One region of the Pseudomonas sp. microsymbiont 2 genome, then DNA from elsewhere that is predicted to be linked to it. Evidence: riboswitches for the same ligand, from Rfam matches in the RefSeq annotation. Region 1 holds a riboswitch; the other holds the start of a gene.
The links. A riboswitch is a leader RNA that binds a small molecule or an ion and turns the genes downstream of it on or off. The one in region 1 is predicted to bind cobalamin.
Positions count from the first base shown of each region.

Region 2: another riboswitch for cobalamin. It lies ahead of ACYUME_RS16355 (TonB-dependent receptor); the one in region 1 lies ahead of ACYUME_RS14690 (CbtB domain-containing protein).

Region 1 covers NZ_CM139112.1:3,298,890-3,305,893, forward strand. The annotation lists gene cobN (cobaltochelatase subunit CobN) at 1-1,264, opposite strand, end outside; gene cobW (cobalamin biosynthesis protein CobW) at 1,268-2,335, opposite strand; cobalamin riboswitch at 2,436-2,634, opposite strand; cobalamin riboswitch at 2,694-2,920, shown strand; gene ACYUME_RS14690 (CbtB domain-containing protein) at 3,019-3,204, shown strand; gene ACYUME_RS14695 (CbtA family protein) at 3,215-3,910, shown strand; gene ACYUME_RS14700 (cobalamin biosynthesis protein) at 3,910-4,314, shown strand; gene cobM (precorrin-4 C(11)-methyltransferase) at 4,342-5,091, shown strand; gene ACYUME_RS14710 (DUF1272 domain-containing protein) at 5,161-5,403, shown strand; gene ACYUME_RS14715 (response regulator) at 5,575-6,189, shown strand; gene ACYUME_RS14720 (transporter substrate-binding domain-containing protein) at 6,193-7,004, shown strand, end outside.
Region 2 covers NZ_CM139112.1:3,649,008-3,656,011, reverse strand. The annotation lists gene yghU (glutathione-dependent disulfide-bond oxidoreductase) at 1-597, opposite strand, end outside; gene ACYUME_RS16365 (NAD(P)/FAD-dependent oxidoreductase) at 787-1,995, opposite strand; gene ACYUME_RS16360 (GlxA family transcriptional regulator) at 2,165-3,220, opposite strand; gene ACYUME_RS16355 (TonB-dependent receptor) at 3,301-5,430, opposite strand; cobalamin riboswitch at 5,544-5,748, opposite strand; gene ACYUME_RS16350 (GNAT family N-acetyltransferase) at 5,829-6,398, opposite strand; gene ACYUME_RS16345 (carboxymuconolactone decarboxylase family protein) at 6,476-6,820, opposite strand; gene lpxO (lipid A hydroxylase LpxO) at 6,924-7,004, opposite strand, start outside.

The sequences.
Region 1 (7,004 bases):
GGCCCGCCACCGGATAGCCCTGCGCCTGCAGCGCCTTGAGGATGTTGAGCGCCGCACCGGGGGTGTCCAGGCCGACGCCATTGCCGATGCGGCCATCGCGGGTCGGGTAGTTCGCCAGCACCAGGGCTACGCGCTTTTCCTGGTTGTCCAGGCGCGCCAGTGCCACCCAGCGCCGGGCCAGTTCGGCGACGAAATCCATGCGCTCGGGATGGGCGCGGTAGCAGACCACGTCGGACTGACTGCGCTCGCTGCGCCAGGCCAGGTCCTTGAAGCTCACCGGTCGGGTGATGATACGCCCGTCCAGCTCCGGCAGGGCGATGTGCATGGCCAGGTCGCGGGCGCCGAGGCCCTGTTCGCTCTGTTCCCAGGCGGGCTGGTTGTCCTGGGCGCAGATGGCCTGCAGCACCGGCACGTCGCGGCGCAGGGGACGCAGGTTGGGCTGCTCCGGGCTGGACAGGGCGAATCCGGTGGTGTTGATCACCACCTCGGCCTGCACCTCGTCGAGCCAGGCCTCGACCTGATCGAGACAGGCGCGCTCCTTGAGGCTGGCCACCGCGATCGGCAACGGGTTCAAGCCACAGGCCTGCAGACGCTGGCAGAACACGTCGACGAACGCGGTGTTGGCCGCCTGCAGATGCGAGCGATAGAACAGCAACGGGGCCACCGGCCACTCGGGATGCCACTCGGCGTACCAGTCCTCGAGCGCCGCGCTGGCCCTGGCCGGGTGGTACACGGCGGTACGCGGCAAAGGCTGGGGCTCGCTCCAGGCGTAATCACGCCCCAGCCATTGACTGGCCAGGCAATTGAGCAGGTTCAGCGCGTTGCCCTTGCCGCCCTGGCGCAGATAGTGCCAAAGCCGCTCGGCATGCTCGCCGCGCTCCGTGCCCAGGCCGGTCAATTCAGGGTCGGGACGATCATCGCCCGGCACCAGGATCAACTGCACGCCATGGCTGGCCAGTTCGACCAACTGTTCGACACCATAGCGCCAGTAACCCACGCCGCCATGCAGCGACACCAGGATTACCTTGGCGTGACGCAGTACCTCGTCGACATAAAGGTCGACCGAGGCGTGGTTCTGCACCTGCATGGGATTGGCCAGGCGCAGGCTGGGGAAGTCCTCGGGCAACTGCTCGGCGGTTTCGGCGAGCAGCGCCAGGTGCGAATCGCCGCTGCAGAGGATCACCAGCTCGGCAGGGGTCTGGCCGAGATCGGCAATGCTGTCGTCCGGCACGAAACCGCCGGGCTGGGTCCGCAGCAGATGCATGGCTCAGGCGCCCAGGGCCTGGCGCAGGCGCGCCTCCAGTTGCACCGCATCGAGGTCCTGGCCAATCAGCACCAGGCGGGTGATGCGCGGCTCGTCCTGGCGCCAGGCACGGTCGAAGTGCTTGTCGAAACGCGTGCCCACGCCCTGGATCAGCAGCCGCATCGGCTTGCCCGGGATGGCAGCGAAGCCCTTGGCGCGCAGGATGCCAAATTCGGTGACCAACTGCGTCAGCGCGTCGAGCAGCAGGCTGTCGTCGGCCTCGGGCAGGTCGATGGAGATCGAGTCGAAGGCATCATGGTCGTGATCATCATGGTCGTCGCCGTCATGGTGCGAATCGTGGTGGGTGCGACGGCCGTCGATATGCGCCTCGGATTCGGCGCCCACGCCCAGCAATACCTCCAGCGGCAGACGACCGCTGCTCGCCTCGATCACCTTGACCGCCGACGGCAGCTCCTCGGCGACTTCGGCGCGGACCTTGGCCAGGCCCTGGGCATCGATCAGGTCGGCCTTGTTCAGGACCACCAGGTCGGCGCTGGCCAGTTGGTCGGCGAACAGCTCGTGCAGCGGCGACTCGTGGTCGAGGTTGGGGTCGAGCTTGCGCTGGGCATCGACCTGCTCCGGGTAGGCGGCGAAGGTGCCGGCGGCCACCGCCGGGCTGTCGACCACGGTGATCACCGCGTCGACGGTGCAGGCGTTGCGGATCTCCGGCCATTGGAACGCTTGCACCAGCGGCTTGGGCAGCGCCAGCCCGCTGGTTTCGATGAGGATATGGTCGAGATCGCCGCGACGGGCCACCAGCTCGCGCATGACCGGGAAGAACTCTTCCTGCACGGTGCAGCACAGGCAGCCGTTGGCCAGCTCGTAGACGCGGCCGTTGGCTTCTTCCTCGGTGCAACCGATGCTGCACTGTTTGAGGATCTCGCCGTCGATGCCCAGCTCGCCGAACTCGTTGACGATCACCGCGATGCGGCGGCCCTGGGCGTTGTCGAGCATGTGGCGGAGCAAGGTGGTCTTGCCCGAGCCGAGGAAGCCGGTGACGATGGTGACGGGAAGCTTGGCCAGTGTTTTCATGTCGCGATGCCCTTGGCAGCAATGGCGCGGGCAGGCCGGACGACAGCCTCGGCCAGGCCGGCCGGGCGCGTTCGCCACCGGATCACCCCGCCCGGTTGAAAGTCGAAAACGTCACGAGGCAGGTCTCCTGGCTTGCACCGTTCCGGTTTCGATGCCGGTGGGCCGGCGCCTTCCCGCGCGTTACGCAGTGGCTGTGCCGAACCCTTCAGTGCCTACAGTTGCGGGGGCAGCCGCGGCTTGTACCGCGTTCCCGTCTTAGCTCCGGCCTGGGCCGGAGAACCTCGAAGCGGCAAGGCTACGCAGTGCCTGCTTCGCGGTCAACCGCCGCCGCGATTGACGCAAGCCGTGCCCCATGATTTGCTAGCGCATTGCGTTCAGGTGCCCCCATCGGGGGTGAAACGGGAAACCGGTGCGTCACGCCGCCTCGACAGTGTGCGGACAAAGCCGGTGCTGCCCCCGCAACGGTAAGCGAGAGAGACGTCCAGACCACTGTGCCAGCGCGTCGGCATGGGAAGGTGGCCGCCCTCGATGGAGCCCCGCTCCAGCCTCGCCAGCCCGGAGACCGGCCTGACGTGCGGATGAACACCCCGCGGTGGGCGGGCGCTGTCGTATTCCCAGGGCGAGTCGTGCCTTGGAGCGTCGCGCTTGCCCGTTGCCATAATAAAGCAGCAGAGGAACGCGTCATGCCTTACACCAGTGCCAAGCACAGCGTCGCCACCCCCATCACCCTCAGCCAGCGCTTGATCGTCGCGGCAGGCGCCAGCCTGCTGGGTCTGTGCCTGGTGTATTTCGCCGGATTCTCGCACATCGAGGCGGTGCACAACGCCGCCCACGATACCCGCCACAGCGCCGCCTTCCCCTGCCACTGAGTAGACCCGCATGATCACGCGTATTGCCCGTACCGCGGGCTTCAGCGGGCTGCTTGCGGCCCTTTTGCTGACCTTGCTGCAGAGTTTCTGGGTGGCCCCGCTCATTCTCCAGGCAGAGACCTATGAAAGCGCGGCCCCCGTCACCGAACATCACGAGCATGGCGAAACCGCCGCCGCCCATGAGCACGAACACGGTGCCGAGGCCTGGGCCCCGGAAGACGGTTGGCAACGCGTGCTGTCCACCACAGGCGGCAACCTGGTGGTCGCGGTGGGCTTCGCCCTGATCCTCGCCGCGCTCTACAGCCTGCGCGAACCTGGCCGCGTGACCACCGGCGCGCTCTGGGGCCTGGCTGGCTTCGCCGTGTTCTGCCTGGCGCCGACCCTTGGCCTGCCGCCGGAACTGCCCGGCACCGCAGCCGCCGACCTCGGCCAACGCCAGACCTGGTGGATCGGCACCGCCGCCGCCACGGCAGGCGGCCTGGCCCTGCTGGTGTTCGCTCGACACTGGCTGCTCAAGGCGCTTGGCGTTGCCCTGCTGGTGCTTCCACACCTGATCGGCGCACCGCAGCCCGCCGTGCATGAGAGCCTCGCCCCGCAAGCCCTCGCGACGCAGTTCAAGATCGCCTCCTGGCTGACCAATGCCGCGTTCTGGCTGGCCCTGGGCCTGCTCAGCGCCTGGCTGTACCGCCGCTCCAGCCAGGCTTGATGTCCGTGTATCCGCCGGTGCTGTATGCCGGCTTCGGCTGCCGCCGGGGCTGCCCGGTGGAAACCCTGGCGGTGCTGCTGCGTCAGACCCTCGCCAGCAATGCCCTGCCGCTTTCTGCCTTGGGGGCGATCGCCAGTATCGCCCCCAAGGCCCGCGAGCCCGGCCTGCTGGCGCTGGCCGAGCGCCTCGGGTTGCCTTTCGTATGCTTCGAGGCCGAGCACCTGCTCGTCTTCGAGCCCCTGCTCAGCCAGCGCTCGGCCAATGCCTACGCCCAGACCGGCTGCTGGGGCGTTGCCGAAAGCACCGCGCTGGCGCTGGCCGGTCGTGCAACCGACCGGCCACGCCTGCATGTACCGCGCCAGGTCCTCGGTGGCGCTACCCTGGCGCTGGCCATCGGCGGATAATCCGCCCTTTTTCTGCAAGGAACCCCCATGACGGTCTACTTCATCGGCGCCGGCCCCGGCGACCCGGAACTGATCACGGTCAAGGGCCAGCGCCTGATCCGGCAATGCCCTGTGATCATCTATGCCGGCTCCCTGGTCCCGCCCGCGGTACTGGAGGGGCACCACGCGCATACCGTGATCAACAGCGCCGAGCTGCATCTGGAGCAGATCGTCACAGCCATGCGCCAGGCCCACGCCAAAGGTGAGGATGTCGCCAGGGTCCACAGTGGCGACCCCAGCCTCTACGGTGCCATCGGCGAGCAGATCCGCCATTTGCGCGAGCTGGGTATCGACTACCAGATCATCCCCGGAGTGACCGCCACCGCGGCCAGCGCCGCGCTGCTGGGCTGCGAGCTGACCCTGCCCGATGTCGCCCAGACGGTCATCCTGACCCGCTATGGCGACAGCTCGCCCATGCCACCCGGCGAGCAACTGGCCGACCTGGCCCGGCACGGCAGCACCCTGGCCATTCACCTGGGCGTCAAGCACCTGGCCCGCATCGTCGCGCAGCTGCTGCCGCACTACGGGCCCGACTGCCCTGTCGCCGTGGTCCACCGCGCCACCTGGCCGGACCAGGACTGGGTCAAGGGTACCCTCGCGGACATCGTCGATGGCGTGGCGAGCAAGGGGTTCCGGCGTACCGCGCTGATCCTCGTCGGCCATGTGCTGGGCGATGCGCCGTTCGCCGAATCCGCCCTCTATCGGGCCGGGCACGCCCATCTCTATCGCCCGGGCTGAGGCGGCGATTGTCGGCTGGCGACGCACCGTTGCACACTAGGGCTTCATCCTCCCGACGGCGGCCAAGCCATGCTCGAACTACGCCCCAACTGCGAATGCTGCGACACCGACCTGCCAGGCGAAAGCCCGGACGCACTGATCTGCTCGTTCGAATGCACGTTCTGCCGGGCCTGCAATGATCGACACTTCCAAGGCCGATGCCCCAACTGCGGGGGGCAACTGGTCACGCGCCCAACCCGAGTGGGCCGTTCGCTGATAAACAACCCGGCCTCGCGCCAACGCGTGAACAAGGCCCACCCCGCCTGCACCTGATCAGTGGCTTGTAGTCCTTTTCAACAAATGGAGGTAGGATTTTCAACATGATAGTACTCGGCTATTACCAAGGCCCCTGAATCGCCGTAATGTTCGCGCTGCCCAGTGGGTCCGTATAAAAGCACCAACTTGCAAGGCAGGAAGCGGACCTTATCTCGACAGGAGTTATCCATGACAACCGTACTGTTGGTCGATGACCACCACATTGTTCGACTCGCCGTGCGCATGCTGCTCGAGCGTGAACGCTTCACCGTCGTGGGTGAAACCGGCAAAGGCAAGGAAGCTGCCCGCCTGGCGGCCGAAACCAAGGCAGATGTGGTCATCCTTGATATTGGCCTGCCGGACCTCGACGGCATGGAAGTCATCAAACGCCTCAAGCTTCTGGACCCAGCGCCCAGGATCATGGCGCTGACAGGCCAACCCGCCGACCTTTATGTGCGCCGCTGCATGGATGCCGGTATCTCGGCCTTCGTCAACAAAGACGAGGATCTCGATGCGCTGGTCTTTGCCCTCAAAGCCTTGGTCAAGGGCTATTCGACCTTCCCGCAGATGCACGTCAACAGCAATACGCTCGAAAGCGAGGGCGAACGACTTGGCAGCCTGTCAAACCGCGAAGTGGAAGTCTTGAGGCGCCTTGGCAGCGGCCAGAGCAACAAACTGATCGGCGAGCAGATGAACCTCAGCGCCAAGACCATCAGCACCTACCGTGGTCGAATCAAGGACAAGCTCAAGGCCGAATCGCTGGTGGAGATGGTCGACCTGGCCAAACGCAACAAAGTGGTCTGAGCCATGAGCAAGGGCACCTTGCTGTGCCTGCTGCTTGCCGCATGGCTGCCCGCCTGCACCCTGGGCGCCTCCGCCAGCGAAAGCCGCCATTTGCTGGCGCGCGCCCTGAGCGCCGCCCCTGCGCTGCCACTGAGCGACTCCGATCGCCAGTGGTTGCGTGAGCGCAAACGCCTGGTACTGGGCAGTTCGCGTCCGGACTACCCACCGTTCGACATCAACAACAGCCTGACCGACTATGAAGGCCTCAGCGCCGACTATGCGGGGCTGATTGCCGAACAGCTGGGCATCCCCATCGAAGTTCGACGCTACGCCAGTCGTGTGCAGGCCCTGGCAGCGCTGCATGCCGGGGAAATCGACCTGCTGGGCACATCCAACGCCTTCGAAGCCAACGACGCCGAACTGGCCCTGAGCCTGCCGTATGCCGATGACCTGCCGGTCATCGTGACCCGCCATTCCCGCTCCGTGCACGGCGACCTTGCCGGACTGCGCCTTGCCATGGTCGACCACTACCTGCCGATGCAGACAGTGCGCCAACTGTTCCCCAAGGCGCAACTGAGCCTCTATCGCTCGACCCTGGCGGGCGTGGCAGCCGTCGCCCTCGGCGAGGCCGACGCCTACCTGGGCGATGCCATCAGCTCCGACTACGTCATCGCCAAAGGCTACCAGGGCATGGTCAAGGTCGATCACTTCGTCAAGGCCCCTGCCAGTACCTTCGCGTTCGCCCTGCCTCGGGACAATGCCCGGCTGCTGTCCCTGGTGGACCAGGCCCTGGGACGCATCGCCGATAGCGAGCGGCTGAATATCCTGCGACGCTG
Region 2 (7,004 bases), 350 kb from region 1:
GTAGGTGCTTTGGGCCAGGCGCTGATCGAGCACGTCGAGTTGGCGCTTGGCCTCCATGGTGAAGCGGTTGATGGCGTATTCGAACTTCTCCGGCGCGTAGACGTAGAAATGACCGAACCCGCCGCCCAGGTAGGGTGCCGAGCCCATCTGCCAGAACAGCCAGTTCAGGCTCTCGGTGCGCGCGGCCGGTGCCTTGGGCAGGAAGGCGCCGAACTTCTCCGCGAGGTACAGCAGGATCGAGCCTGATTCGAAGACCCGCACCGGTGGTTCGACACTGCGATCGAGCAACGCCGGGATCTTCGAGTTCGGGTTGACGTCGACGAAACCACTGCCGAACTGGTCGCCCTCGCCAATGCGGATCAGCCAGGCGTCGTACTCGGCGCCAGCGTGCCCCAGGGCCAGCAGCTCCTCGAGCAGGATGGTCACCTTGACCCCGTTGGGCGTGGCCAGGGAATAGAGCTGCAGCGGATGCTTGCCCAGCGGCAGCGGCTTGTCGTGGGTGGGGCCAGCGACCGGGCGGTTGATGCTGGCGAATTGACCGCCCGAGGGTGCCTCGAAGGTCCAGACCTTGGGCGGGACGTAGCTGGGCTTGCTCATGCGCGAAGTCTCCTGGAAGCAGGGATGTCGTCAGGTAAAGACGTGGACCTGCATTCATGCCATGGGTTCGGCGCGCAGGACAAATGCATTCGATGCATAACGGGTATCGAAGGCGAAGGCTTTACTTGCGCAACATTGTGGGTTTCAGCCGCGAAGCCCCGGGCCGTGACTGAAACCCACGACAGGCCGTCAGGCCACCGGAATCAATGGATCGGCAGCTGCCAGCGCAGCCGCTCGATCGTCGGCGGCCGGAGGGTAGATCCACACCGAATTGATCTGCTGCTTGAGCGCCTTGGCCTCGACCTTGTCGGTAGGCGGCGAGACCGTGCGCTCCCAGCCTTCGGTATACACCGCGCCCCAGGCGCCGAGGTCCAGGCAGGTAACGTACTTGGGTTGGCTGTAGGTCATCGGCGCCACGCCGATCAGTTCGGCGGCGGCATTGTTGCCGGCATAGCGGCCCAGTGGAATGGCGTGCTGGCAGGACATCACGGCGTGGTTGCCGGTATCGTCGCATGCCGCGTACGCCACATCCCCGGCGGCATACACTGCCGCGTTGCCCTTGACCTTGAGGTGGCCGTCGACGTGCAGGCGTCCTTGGCGGTCGCGCTCGCCGCTGACCTGCTCGGTCAACGGATTGGCCTTGAAGCCGACGGTCCAGATCACCGTGCTTGCGGCGATGCGCTCGCCGTTGTCGAGCAGCACGCCACCGGCGTCCACCGCCGCCACCGTGGCGCCGCAGATCCATTCGATGCCCAGTGCCGCCGATGCTTGTTCGATGGCCGGGCGAATACCGTCACCCAGCGCGGCGCCGATCTTCGTGCCACGGTCGACCACCACGATGCGCAGCCTGGTGTGCTCGCCCAGGATCTTGCGCAGGCGCGCCGGCAGTTCAGTGGCGGTCTCGATGCCGGTGAAGCCGCCGCCAGCCACCACCACGGTATTGCGTGCCGGGCTGTCGGGGCGGCTGGCCAGGGACTTGAGGTGTTGTTCCAGGCGGCTGGCCGAGTCGATCTTGTCGACATCGAAGGCATGCTGGTCGAAACCTTCCAGCGTTGGTCGGTTGAGCAGGCTGCCGCAGGCCATGATCAGGCGATCGTAGCCGAGCTTCGCCTCCTTGCCCGCGGGGTCACGGTAGGTGACCTGGCGCGCGTCTTCGTCGATGTGCAGGGCGCTGCCTCTGACGAACTGCACACCGACCGTGTCGAACAGCGCCTGCAGCGGCGCGGCCATGGTGTGGACCTCGGGCTCGTAGAAGCGTGGGCGGATATGCAGTTCGGCCTGAGGTGCGAGGAGAGTGATGCGCACGTCGTCGCGCTGGTGCTGGTCGAGCAGGCGGGCGGCGCCCAGGGCGCTCCACAGCCCGGCGAAGCCTGCGCCAATGATCAGGATCTGTTTCATGGGGTGCTCCTGGCGGTTCCGAAGACCGGGGTTGTTGGTGTTGTCGGTTCGGGCACGGCGGTGGGAAAAGCGTACGCCTTGCTGGCTGGGATGGGCCGCGTGCCGACAGACGTGAGCCGCGGGGGATCACTTCTGCCGCCAGGATGCTAAGCGCCCGGCGTTATTGGCCCTAGGCCAAAGAACCCTGGATTTCGGCCAGTGGCACGCAGTGGGCGAAGCGCGCGCGGTAGTCGCGCGGGGTCACGGCCAGGTGGCGCTGGAATGCCAGGCGCATGCGTTCCTCGCCACCAAAGCCACAGCGCCGGGCGATCTGCTCGATGTGCAGCTCGGTGTTCTCCAGCAGCCGCCGCGCCGCTTCGAGGCGAAACAGTTCGATGGCCTTGGCCGGCGTACGGCCAGTCTTCTGCTTGTAGACGCGGGTGAAGTTGCGCAGGCTCATGCGTGCCTGCGCGGCCAGGCGCTCGACGTTCAGGCGCGGGTCGTCCAGGTGGTCGTTGAGCCACACGTGCAGCGCGTCGAACGCGGCGCTGTCCTCGCCCTGGGCCTTGAGCAGTTCGCTGAACTGCGCCTGCCCGCCCGGGCGCTTGAGGAACACCACCAACTCGCGGGCGACCTCCATGGCGACGCCACGGCCGCAGTCGCTTTCGACCAGCGCCAGTGCCAGGTCGATGCCAGCGCTGACGCCTGCCGAGGTCCAGACATTGTCCTGTTGCACGAAGATCGCTTCGCCGTCCACGTCGATGGCCGGGAAGCGTTGGTGCAGGGCGTCGCACATGGCCCAGTGGGTCGCCGCGCGGCGCCCGTCGAGCAGGCCGGCGGCGGCCAGCAGGAAGGTGCCGCTGCACACCGAGGCGGTGCGCCGGGCTTGCGCGGCGGCCAGGCGCAGCCAGCTGACCAGCTCGCCGTGCTCGGGCAGGGTGCGCACGATCTCCGGGGCGCCCGGCACCACCAGGGTGTCGAACGGCTCGCGCAGCCAGGGTGCCAGGGGCTCGGTGGCGATCGCCAACCCTTCGGCGGTGCTGACCAGGCCGCCCTCGAGGCTGGCGGTGATGATGCGGTAGCCCGGCAGGCCGCGCGTGGCCCGGGCCTTGGTCGCGGCCCAGAACACGGTCTGCGCGCCGGTCAGGTCAAGCAGGCCCATTTGCCCGTAGGCGAGAAACAGCAGGGTGCGCGGCTGGTCGAGGGCCGGCACGGGCGAGGCGGGCAGGTGCGGGATGTCGGTCATGGCGCGCGGCTTGCGAACGAAGGCATGGCCATAGTCGAGCAGCTCGCGCGGCGTTGATCAAGCGCCGCGCGAGCAGTGGTTCAGAAGCTGTAGTCGAGCGTTGCGAAGTACGAACGTGGCGTGCCCAGCAGCCACTGCTCGCCGCTGTGCGCCGAAGCCACGTACTGGCGATCGAGCAGGTTGTTCACCTGCAGGCCCAGGCGCACATCCGGCAGCACCTGCCAGCCGAGATTGGCATCGACCACGGTGTAGCCGGGCACTTGCTGGCTGTTGGCGACGTCGGCGTAGCGCTGGTCCACATAGCGCAGGCCGATACCGGCGTCGACGGTCTGGCCGAAGCCTTTGCTCAGCCATAGGTTGGCGGTGCGGCGCGGGACGTTGGCCGGACGATTGCCGGCGCGGTCCATCACGCCCTGGGAGGTGCTTTGCAGATACTCGTCGTACTGCGCGCGCACCAGCGCGGCGTTGGCGGACAGCTGCCACTGGTTGCCCAGCGCCAGCTCCAGCGTGGCCTCGAGGCCATCGGAGGTCTGCTGGCCGGCTTGCTGCTGGAGCTTGGAGACCGGGTCATAGACCAGCAGCTTTTTCTTGACGATGTGGTAGGCGGCCAGGGTCCATTCCCCACGGCCTTCCCAGAAGCGCTGCTTGACGCCGAACTCGGTCTGCTTCGCCTCGGTCAGGTCGTAGTTCATCTGCGTCGGGCTGAGGCTGACCAGGTTGCTGACGCCGTCTTCGCTGGTGGAGTACTGGCCGTAGAACGACAGGTCTTCGGTCAGCGCATACACCAGGCCAACCCGCCAGTTGCCACCTTGCAGGCTGCGATCGTTGCGGGTGCCGTTGACCAGGTTGTCGCGCTCGATGTGGTTCTGGTCGCGGCGCACGCCGGTGACCAGCGACAGGCGTTCTGTCAGCTCGGTGCGGTTTTCGGCGAACAGGGCGAAGGTGCGGGTGGTGGACAGGGTCTGCGGCTTGAGCGGCGAGTCGCTGTGGAAGCCACCCGGAGCCGGGTGCCAGGGGTCGATGTAGTCGCTTGGCTCGGCATCGATATAGGGCGAGTTGCTGTCGACGTTGAAGCGGATCCGGTTGTATTCAGCGCCGGCCACGGTCTTGCTGCGCAAGCCGAACAGGGTGTGGTCGAAGGTGAAGCTCTGGCGATCGCCGATCTGTTCCTGGTTGTGCTTGATCTCCAGGTAGCTGCCACGTTGCAGCAAACCGGTATCGGCCTGCCAGGTATAGTCCTCGGCGTTGCGCCAGTGACGACGGCTCTTGATGTAGTAGAGCTGGTTGCTGGCGCTGACGTTGTCGCTGATGACCCAGTCGGTGTTGAAGCGCGTCCATTCGTCGTGGTAGCGCTGCACGTCGTTGCGCACGTTGTAGTTCTTCTTGCTCAGGCTGCCGCGCAGGTGACCATCGATCAGCGGGGTGCCAAAGTAGTTGGTCGGCTGCGCGTCGCCACGCTCGTGGGCGAGGGTGAAGCTCAAATCGTCGCTGGCATCGAAGCGCAGCGCGGCGCTGAGCGCCAGGCTACGTGAGTCGGTGCGGTCGACATAGCCGTTGCCTTCCTGCTTGTTCAGGGTGACACGGTAGCTGAGGCGTTCGCTCAGGCTGCCGCCGCTGTCCAGGCCCAGTTGCTGGCGATCCCAGGAGCCATAGCCGAGGCGTACATGATTGCGGATTTCGCCGGCGAACGGCTTTTTCGGGATCACATTGACCACCGCGCCGGTGGCGCCCTCGCCATACAGCACCGAGGCCGGGCCGCGGATCACGTCGATGCGCTCGACCATCCACGGATCGACCGGGAAACTCTGGGTGCCGGCGCCGGTGTACAGCCGCGCGCCATCGAACAGGGTCATGACCGAGCTGTGCCCGGTGAAACCACGGGCGGAGAGGGCGGTGCCGCCATTGCCCGGGGTGCCGATGAAGGTGATGCCCGGCGAGCGGGTGACGGCGTCCTGCACGGTCAGGTTGTTGCGCTGCTGGATCTGTTCGGCGCTGATGCTACTGGTGCTGGCCGGGGTTTCCAGGGCGCTGAGGTTCAGCCGCGAACCGGCCTGGGTCGGGGTCGTCAGGTCGACGGTTGCCTGGTCGCGGGTATCGGTGATCGCCGTGGAGGGCAGGGTGAGGGCGCCGACCTCGTGCTCGTCGGCCAGTGCCGGCAAGGAGACGGCCAGGCAGGCCGCCAGGGTATGAAGCTTGGGGTATCGGGACATGTCGTTCCACTGCTGCAGGAATGAATGGATCCCGGTGGAAACAATGCATAGACGCGCGACCCACGCACGCAGGCGCGCACGCGGATACCGGCCTGCGCCCGCCCACCGCGGGTTGCCAAGTGGAGCTTCAGGCCGGTCTCCGGGCTTGCGAGGGTCATGAGGCCTTCACCTTCCCATGCTGGCGCACAGTGGTCTGTCGAAGGGCTCGCTCGCTTACCGTTGCGGGGGCAGCGCCGGACTTGTCGTGACTACGACGCACCGGCTTCCCGTTTCACCCTGCGCGCGACGGCGCAGGACACCTGAAACTGGCGCGCATCTGACCATCGAATGGTGGGGGAGTCAATCGTTCGAGTGGGCGGGCGGCGCCGTGCAGTCGCTGTCGCAGAGCTGTCGGCGAGTCAGCGTCCGCGCCGTCGGGACACCCGCGCCTCGATATTCTTGCGACCGATCAGCAGGGCGGGCTTTTCCACCACCGGCTCATCGGCCAGCCACTTGTACATCACCAAGCTGTCCACCAGGCCCAGTTCGGCATGGCGGTAGGCCTTGGGCAGGCGCCCCACGGTCTCGAAGCCGAGCTTGTGCCACAGCGCCACGGCCACTTCGTTGGTGGCCACCACCGAGTTGAACTGCAGGGCCAGGAAGCCCTCCTGGCGAGCGAGCTTCTGCGAGTGTTCGCACATCAGCCTGGCCACGCCACGGCCACGGGCGTTCTCGCAGACCATGTAGCCGCAGTTGCCCACGTGGCCGCCGGGGCCGGCGGCATTGGCCTTGAGGAAATACGAGCCGAGCAGTTCGCCGTCCTGCTCGGCCACCAACGTGCGCAGGGGCGTTTGCAGCCAGAGCGCGCGGGCCTGCTCGAAGCTCAGTTGTGGGTCGAAGGCGTAGGTCTGGCGCGCCTGGACGATGGCCTGGAAGGTCGGCCAGAAGCGCTCGAAGTCTTCCGGTGTCATGGGGCGAATGTGGATCATGGCGACTCCTGCGCGGGCTGGGGCGCCAAGTCTGGTGGGGACCGCGCCGCCGCGCAAGGGCGGCGGCGCAATTGCCCTCAACCGTCGGCCTTGCCCACCGCGTCCAGGGCCCGGGCCGAATACACCAGGGCGGCGCCGGCATTCATCGCCACCGCCACGCCCAGCGCCTCGGCGATCTCTTCACGGCTGGCTCCATGCTTGACCGCCTGCTGCGAATGCACGGCGATGCAGCCGTCGCAGCGGGTGGTGACGGCCACGGCCAGGGAGATCAGCTCGCGGGTCTTGGCGTCCAGGTGGTTGGTCTTGGCCCCGGCGCCGCTGGCGGTCATGTAGCCGGCCACGGTATCGGGAGAGAGGTGCTTGAGATCGCCGATGCCGGCCATCAACTGCTTACGGTAGGCGTCCCAGTCCATCATGCTCATCGTCTTCACCTTGTCAGGTTGGTAACAGGAGCTTTGAGGCTAGACGATGTTCGGGCGGTGGGAGGCAGCCCGCTCCCATGCCGGGAGCGAGCCTGAGGCACGATCAGATGTAGATGAACACCAGCACCAGCGCTGCGACCACGGCCCACTTCTCCAGGTAGTAGCGGGTGCGGTTGCGTTTTTT